One region of the Dactylosporangium sp. NPDC049742 genome, then DNA from elsewhere that is predicted to be linked to it. Evidence: riboswitches for the same ligand, from Rfam matches in the RefSeq annotation. Region 1 holds a riboswitch; the other holds the start of a gene.
The links. Region 1 has a riboswitch for S-adenosylmethionine ahead of AB0J72_RS47215 (aminotransferase class V-fold PLP-dependent enzyme). Riboswitches for the same ligand answer to the same signal wherever they lie in the genome.
Positions count from the first base shown of each region.

Region 1 (3,545 bases):
AACGTACGGTCGATCGTGGCCGGCGACAGGGTGCTGTTCGACCCGGAGGACCGCTCCGAGGTGGAGCTGCAGGGCCGCGACTATGTGCTGCTGCGTGAGCGGGACGTGCACGCCGTCGCGGCGCGGCGGGTCGAGCCGGACTCGACGGGGCTCTACCTGTAGGGATAGGGGTACGGGTATCCGGCGTACATCGGCGGCGGGGGCGGCGGCGGCACGACGACCGGGACGGGCACGACCGGGGTGGGCGGAGCGGCGAGCACCCGGACCATCCCGTCCGGGAAGGTGATGTGGTACCTGCTGCCGTCCCACACCGCCATGGGTGCCTGCGGATCGCGCCCGACGAAGACCTGCCGGTAGGCGGCGAGCGCCGTCAGCAGCTGGCGCTCCTCGGCGAGGGCCTCCATCCGGCGGGCCGGCGTGTTGTCCAGGCCGCGGCGCATGCCGTCGCGGAGCAGGGCGAGCTTCGTCGCGTCGAACTGGAAGGCTTTCATCGCCTTGGCACCCGGGTCGCCGGCGACCCGCTTGGCCCACCGGCGGGCGGACAGCCGCCTGCCGAGCGTGCCGAGCGACGCCACCTCCGGCGGGGAGAGCCAGCCGGCCCGCGCGTACTCGGTGAGCATCCGCTCGGTCAGCCTGCCCTCGGCCGCACGCTGCCACAGCGCGAAGCCGACCATGCAGAGGAAGATCGGCATCATGACGGAGAAGTAGCCGTACAGCAGGATGATCGGCTTCGCGGCGGCGATCACCGACATGAGGTTCCACGAGCCGTGCAGCAGCATCGCGAGCAGCAGGCCGGCGAGGGGGGCGAGCCACTTGACCGCCTTCGTCGAGCTGCGCGACGCGGTGCCGAGCCCGATCGCGGTCATCGACGTGAAGAGCGGGTGCGCGAACCCGGTCATCAGGATGCGCACGATGAAGATGCCGACGAGCGCCGCCGCGCCCTTCACCGCGCCGCCGTGCTCGGCGGTGTCGGCGTAGCCCTTGTACCCGAGGTACAGGATGTTCTCCACCATCGCGAACCCGGTCGCGGACAGCCCGCAGTAGACGATGCCGTCGATCAGGCCGGAGAACGCCCGGGGGCGGCGCCACAGCAGCAGGACCGGCCCGAGGGCCTTCATGCTCTCCTCGATGAACGGCGCGACCACGACCGCCACGATCGCGTCCGACAGGCCGAGCTTGTCGGCGAGCACCCCGCTGGCGGTGTTGACCACGAGCGCGACGCCGGTGGCCACGCACGCGCCCCAGCCGAAGACGAAGACGAGATAGCGGACGGGCTCCGGCTCGTACCGGTCGAGCCACAGGAAACAGGAGACCAGCAGCGGCACCGGGATGACGGCCGCGCCGACGCCGATGACGAGGGCGGTCCATCCGCCGCTGAAGCCGAAGAACGCCAGCAGCGCGACGCCGCACGCCGCGATGCCGCCCATGACGCCGATGAGCGTCCAGAGGCGGCGGCGGTCGGAGCGCTTGGCGGGCGGCGCGGCGGCCAGGGCGAGGGCCGCGGTCGGGTAGCGCTGCTCCCCGGTGTCGGGGGCGGCGTCCTCCGTCACGTTGGGCACGACGTCGGCGCCGGCCGCGTCCCACCCTTGCGGCGCGGCCATACCGGCGGCCGGCCCGGCCGTACCACCAGCTCCGCCTGAAGCACCGCCGGAAGCACCGCCGGAAGGGCCGGCCGATGCGTCAGGCCCCTTGTCCAGAGCAACCGGACCGCCGCTCGACGGGGCCGGTGCTGGGCTCGGAGCCGCCCAGGGTGACCGTTCCTCGGGCGCGGCAGAGGCGGCCGCCGGTCGTACATCACCCGACGACGGCGACAAGCTGGCGTCACGGCTACCCGGATCCTGGGGCGTCCCAGTCGGCGGGAGATCGGTCATGGGCCAACCATATCCGCGCTACGGTGAGAGCAGGTCATGAGTGCCAGCGCTAAAGCCCCGGCTTGCTGGCCGGCAACCCTCGCGTTCGCGGCGGGGTGCCCCGGGTGATGACACGGTCCGGCACGCGGTGTGTCCGGGCAAGCGCGAGCGGAGGACTCTGCCATGTCCACGATCCTGTCCCCCGGTGACGTGAAGCTGCGCGACGGCCGCAGCGTCGACTTCGCCAACCTCGACATCGCCGCGACCGCCCCGTGCCTGCGGGTGGTCGCCGACGCGGTCGCCGAGCTCCTGCCGTTCTACGGCAGCGTCCACCGCGGCGCCGGCACACTCTCGGAGCGGTGCACGCGGGAGTACGAGCAGGCCAGAGAGACCGTCGCGGACTTCGTCGGCTGCCGCGACGGCGACACGGTCGTCTTCACCCGCAACACCACCGACGCCCTGAACCTGCTGGCCAGGGCGGTGCCCGCGGGCACGACGGTGCTCACGTTCGACGGGGAGCACCACGCCAACCTGCTGCCGTGGCAGCAGAGCCTCCACCTGGACGCGCCGCGCTCGCCGCAGGAGGCGGTGGAGTCGCTGGAGTGGGCGCTGCGCCGGCAGCGGTGCGGCCTGGTGAGCGTCACGGCGGCGAGCAACGTAACCGGCGAGGTGTGGCCGGTGGCGGCGCTCGCCGAGGTGGCGCACCGCCACGGGGCCCGGCTGGCGGTCGACGCGGCGCAGCTCGCCCCGCACGCCCCGGTCGACCTGACCGCGCTGGGCGCCGACTACGTGGCGTTCTCCGGGCACAAGCTCTACGCGCCGTTCGGGGCCGGGGTGCTGGCCGGGCGGGCGGACTGGCTGGACGCCGCCGAGCCGTACCTGGCCGGGGGCGGCGCGAGCGCCAACGTCGGCGACGACCTCGACGTCCGGTGGGCGACCGGGCCGGCGCGGCACGAGGCCGGCACGCCCAACCTGCTCGGCGCCGTCGCGATCGCGGCCGCGTGCCGGGCGCTCGCCGCCGCCGACCACTCCGCGGAGCGGGCCCTGGTGGCGCGGCTGCGGGCGGGCCTGGCGCGGCTGCCGCACGTGGAGGAGCTGCGGCTGTTCGGGGCGGACGCGGAGCGGGTCGGCATCGTGTCGTTCGCGGTGCTGGGCGAGGACCCCGGCGCGCTGGCCACGACGCTCGGCCGGGACCACGGGATCGGGGTGCGGACGGGGCTGTTCTGCGCGCATCCGCTGACCCGGCGGCTGCTGTCGGAGGCGACGTCGAGGATCGCCCCGTCGGCGCCGGTGCCGCCCCAGGCGGTGCGGGCCAGCTTCGGCCTCGGCACCACGGAGGCCCACATCGACCGCCTCCTGGACGCCCTGCACCGCTGAGCCACCCGGCCCACCGCCACGATCCCACGCGGCGCCCGCGGCGCGCCGCCGTAATCCCGCACGGTGCCGGCGGCGCGCCGCCACTACCCCGCGCGGTGCCGGTAGCGCACCGGCACCGCACCGGGTCACGACCCGGCGGTGACGCGGTCCAGCACGACGGAAGGGGTGAGGTCGGCGATGGTCAGCGTGCCCTCGGCGACCTCGTCCCAGGTCAGCGGCGCCGAGACCGTCGGCAGGGCGCCCGCGCGCAACGAGAACGGCGCGACCGTCGTCTTGAAGGCGTTGTTCTGACTCCAGTCGATGAAGACCTTCCCCGGG
Region 1 covers NZ_JBFANF010000064.1:60,807-64,351, forward strand. The annotation lists gene AB0J72_RS47205 (co-chaperone GroES) at 1-162, shown strand, start outside; gene AB0J72_RS47210 (PrsW family intramembrane metalloprotease) at 153-1,601, opposite strand; SAM riboswitch class IV at 1,904-2,021, shown strand; gene AB0J72_RS47215 (aminotransferase class V-fold PLP-dependent enzyme) at 2,034-3,227, shown strand; gene ligD (non-homologous end-joining DNA ligase) at 3,353-3,545, opposite strand, start outside.

Region 2 (3,545 bases), on a different contig from region 1:
CGGTCCTGAGGTCGTCAAGTCCCTCGCCGGGTGGCTTCTAGACGCACGGCTTGAGCGCGATCACACTGCGTCGCGACCAACTCCGTCGATCGGCTGAGTCACCCCTCGTCCAAGGAGTGAAAGCGCTCTCTCGGCCGCACCCGAACCGATACCGTCCGTCACGGCGCCGGTGGGTTGCGCGAAAAAATCAGCCCTCAGCCGAACTGGCCCGGACCTCAGCTCACCAGCCCGGCCTCGCGGACGGACTTCAGCGAGGGCTTGACCCGGTGCGTCGGGCCGACCGTGCCGGCGACCGCGTCGAGGGTCTTCAGCCCGTCGCCGGTGTTGAAGACGACCGTCTCCTTCGACGGGTCGAGCCTGCCGGTCTCGACCAGCTTCTTCAGCACCGCGGTGGTGACCCCGCCGGCGGTCTCGGCGAACACGCCGGTCGTGCGGGCGAGCAGCTCGATGCCGGCGCGGATCTCGTCGTCGTCGACGTACTCCATCCAGCCGCCGGTGCGCCGCACCGACTCCAGCGCGTAGACGCCGGCCGCCGGGTCGCCGATGTTGAGCGACTTGGCGATGCCCGTCGGCTTCACCGGCACGATCTCGTCGGTGCCCTTGTGCAGCGCCACCGCGATCGGGTTGCAGCCGGCGGACTGCGCGCCGAACACCGTCCACTCCGTGTCGGGCACGAGCCCGATCTCCACCAGCTCGCTGAACGCCTTGTCGATCTTCGTCAGCAGCTCGCCGCTGGCCATCGGGATCACGACCTGCGCCGGGATCCGCCAGCCGAGCTGCTCCGCGACCTCATACCCGAGCGTCTTGGACCCCTCGGCGTAGAACGGCCGCACGTTGACGTTGACGAACGCCGTGTCCTCGAACTCGTCGGTCTCGGTCAGCTCCGAGCACAGCCGGTTGACGTCGTCGTAGGAGCCCTCGATCGCCACGACGTCACCGCCGTACACGGCGCTCATGACGACCTTGCCGGGCTCCAGGTCCGACGGGATGAACACCGTCGACGGCACCCCGGCGCGCGCCGCGTGCGCGGCGACCGAGTTGGCCAGGTTGCCGGTGGAGGCGCACGAGTAGCGGGTGAACCCCAGCGCCTTCGCCGCCGTCAGCGCCACCGAGACGACCCGGTCCTTGAACGAGTGGGTCGGGTTGGCCGAGTCGTCCTTCACCCACAGCGCGCCGGTGATGCCGAGCTCCTTGGCCAGCAGATCCGCCTTGACCAGCGGGGTCAGCCCCGGGTCGAGGCTCACGCGGCTGGCGGGGTCGGTGCCGACCGGCAGCAGCGGCGCATAGCGCCAGATGTTCTGGGGGCCGGCTTCGATCTGCTCGCGGGTGACCCGGGCGAGCGCCTCGGCGTCGTAGCCCACCTCGAGCGGGCCGAAACACTCGTAACAGGCGTGCTGCGCAGCGAGCGGGAACTGGGCGCCGCAGCCACGGCAGACCAGGTGGCGGGCGGGAGAGTCGGTGAAGACGCCGAGCGTCGAGGTCATGGAGGCCTTCCTCTCATCTTTCCCAGGTGCATGGCCTTGCGCACCGGGACGGATTTGGCACCTACCGCGACTGGCCTCAGCGTCGAGACGTGTCGCAGGGGTTGCCGGGGCTTCATCGGGCCGTATCCCTCTGCCCCTCTGGATGAGGTATTCAGTTGTGACGTGCTGTTCGCGTGGTTCGCATTCGAGTGTAAGGGCCGACACGGGTGCCGTTGTATGAGTCATCTCACGAGATGGACCTGACTACGGTTTCACTCATGCATCCCGACGCGGCGGACTGGTTCGCCAAGCGCACCTCGACGTGGCGCGACTGGCCCCTCACCGACCTCTACGACCGCAAGGGCGACACCCGGATCAGCGTCGTGCTGCCGGCGCTGGACGAGGAGCCGACCGTCGCCGAGATCGTCACCGGCGCGCGCACCCTCATGCCCCTCGTCGACGAGGTGATCGTGGTCGACTCGGGCTCCGTCGACCGGACCGCCGAGGTCGCCCGCCAGGCCGGCGCCACCGTCCACCACCGCGACGACATCCTCCCCGGGACCGGCTCCCGCCCCGGGAAGGGTGAGGTGCTCTGGAAGGCCCTGGCCGTCGCCACCGGTGACATCCTGGTGTACGTCGACGCCGACCTCACCGACTTCCGGCCGCACTTCGTCACCGGCCTCCTCGGCCCGCTGCTGGACGACCCGGCCACCCAGATGGTGAAGGCCTTCTACGACCGCCCCCTCCTGGACGTCTCGGCCGGCGGCGGCGGGCGCGTCACCGAGCTCGCCGCCCGCCCGCTGCTCAACGCCTACTTCCCCGCCCTGGCCGGCGTCGTGCAGCCCCTCGCCGGCGAGTACGCGGCCCGCCGCTCCCTGCTGGAGTCCCTGCCCTTCGCCGCGGGCTACGGCGTCGAGACCGGCCTGCTCATCGACACCTACCGCACCGCCGGCCTGGACGCGGTCGCACAGGTCGACCTCGGCCAGCGCACCCACGGTCACCAGGACACCGCGGCCCTGGGCCGCATGGCCGCCACGATCCTGCACACCATCCACACCCGGGTCACCCCCGGCGCCCCGGTCTGGCCGACCCTCACCCAGTTCGTCCGGCGCGCCGGCACGGTCACCCCCGCCGACCACCCGGTCGCCCACCCGGACCGGCCCCCGATGACCACGATCCCGGGCTACCGGAGGCCGCTCGCCTAGCCGTTTCCCGTCGCTGGTACGCCGTGCGCAGGCCCGCGGTCAGAAGGGGTCGGTGGCGGGGGTGAAGCCCCAGAGCGTCGAGGTGGTGATGGCGGCGCCGGCCAGGGCGGTCAGGACGGCGAGCCACTCGGCGGCCAGGAGCCAGATGGGGGTGTCGATGACGGCGGCCGGCGGGTCGCCCGTCAGGGTGGCGACCACGACGACCACCGCGACCAGCGACAGCAGGACCAGGGTCAGCACCACGGTCAGGCGCAGGGCCCAGTGGCCGAAGGTGCGGCCGGTGGCGAAGAGCAGGGCGCAGACGGCGACCAGCGACGCGGCCGAGGCCGACGCCAGGGCGCCGATGAGGGTGAAGATCTGGGCGGTGAAGACCTCGGCGGGGCCGCTCATCGCGTTGGTGGAGGCGACGTAGGAGGTCCAGGCCGCCACGTTGGCCTGGTCGTAGTAGAGGGTGCCGGAGAGCGCCGCGAGGCCGAGGACGAGAAGCCAGGCACCGCGGAGCGCCGAGGTTCGCATGGACCGGCACCCTACCGGTCAGTACGCGAGACGCATTCAGCTCACCACGTCTTTTCGCAGAAAGCGCCACCACGCGAGGGAGAAGAAGACGGTGGCGTAGGCGAGGGAGGCGATGCAGCCCTTCACGATGTCGTCGGTCTGCAACGGGGTGGAGAGCAGGCCGAGCCAGGCGTCGTTGTAGTGGGTGGGCAGGAAGTTGCGGAGGTTTCCGAGGGCGGTGATCTGGTCCAGGATGCTGGACAGGATCTGCAGCAGCACCGCGCCGCCGACGGCGCCGAGCGGGGCGTCGGTGGAGACGGAGAGCAGGAACGCGAGCGAGGCGACGACCAGGAGCGACACGCACAGGTAGCCGACGATCTCC
Region 2 covers NZ_JBFANF010000012.1:4,102-7,646, forward strand. The annotation lists gene thrC (threonine synthase) at 216-1,484, opposite strand; SAM riboswitch class I at 1,495-1,633, opposite strand; gene AB0J72_RS17245 (glucosyl-3-phosphoglycerate synthase) at 1,742-2,668, shown strand; gene AB0J72_RS17250 (hypothetical protein) at 2,708-3,184, opposite strand; gene AB0J72_RS17255 (ABC transporter permease) at 3,221-3,545, opposite strand, start outside.
Region 2: linked by a shared signal. The riboswitch ahead of thrC (threonine synthase) and the one ahead of AB0J72_RS47215 (aminotransferase class V-fold PLP-dependent enzyme) in region 1 are both predicted to bind S-adenosylmethionine.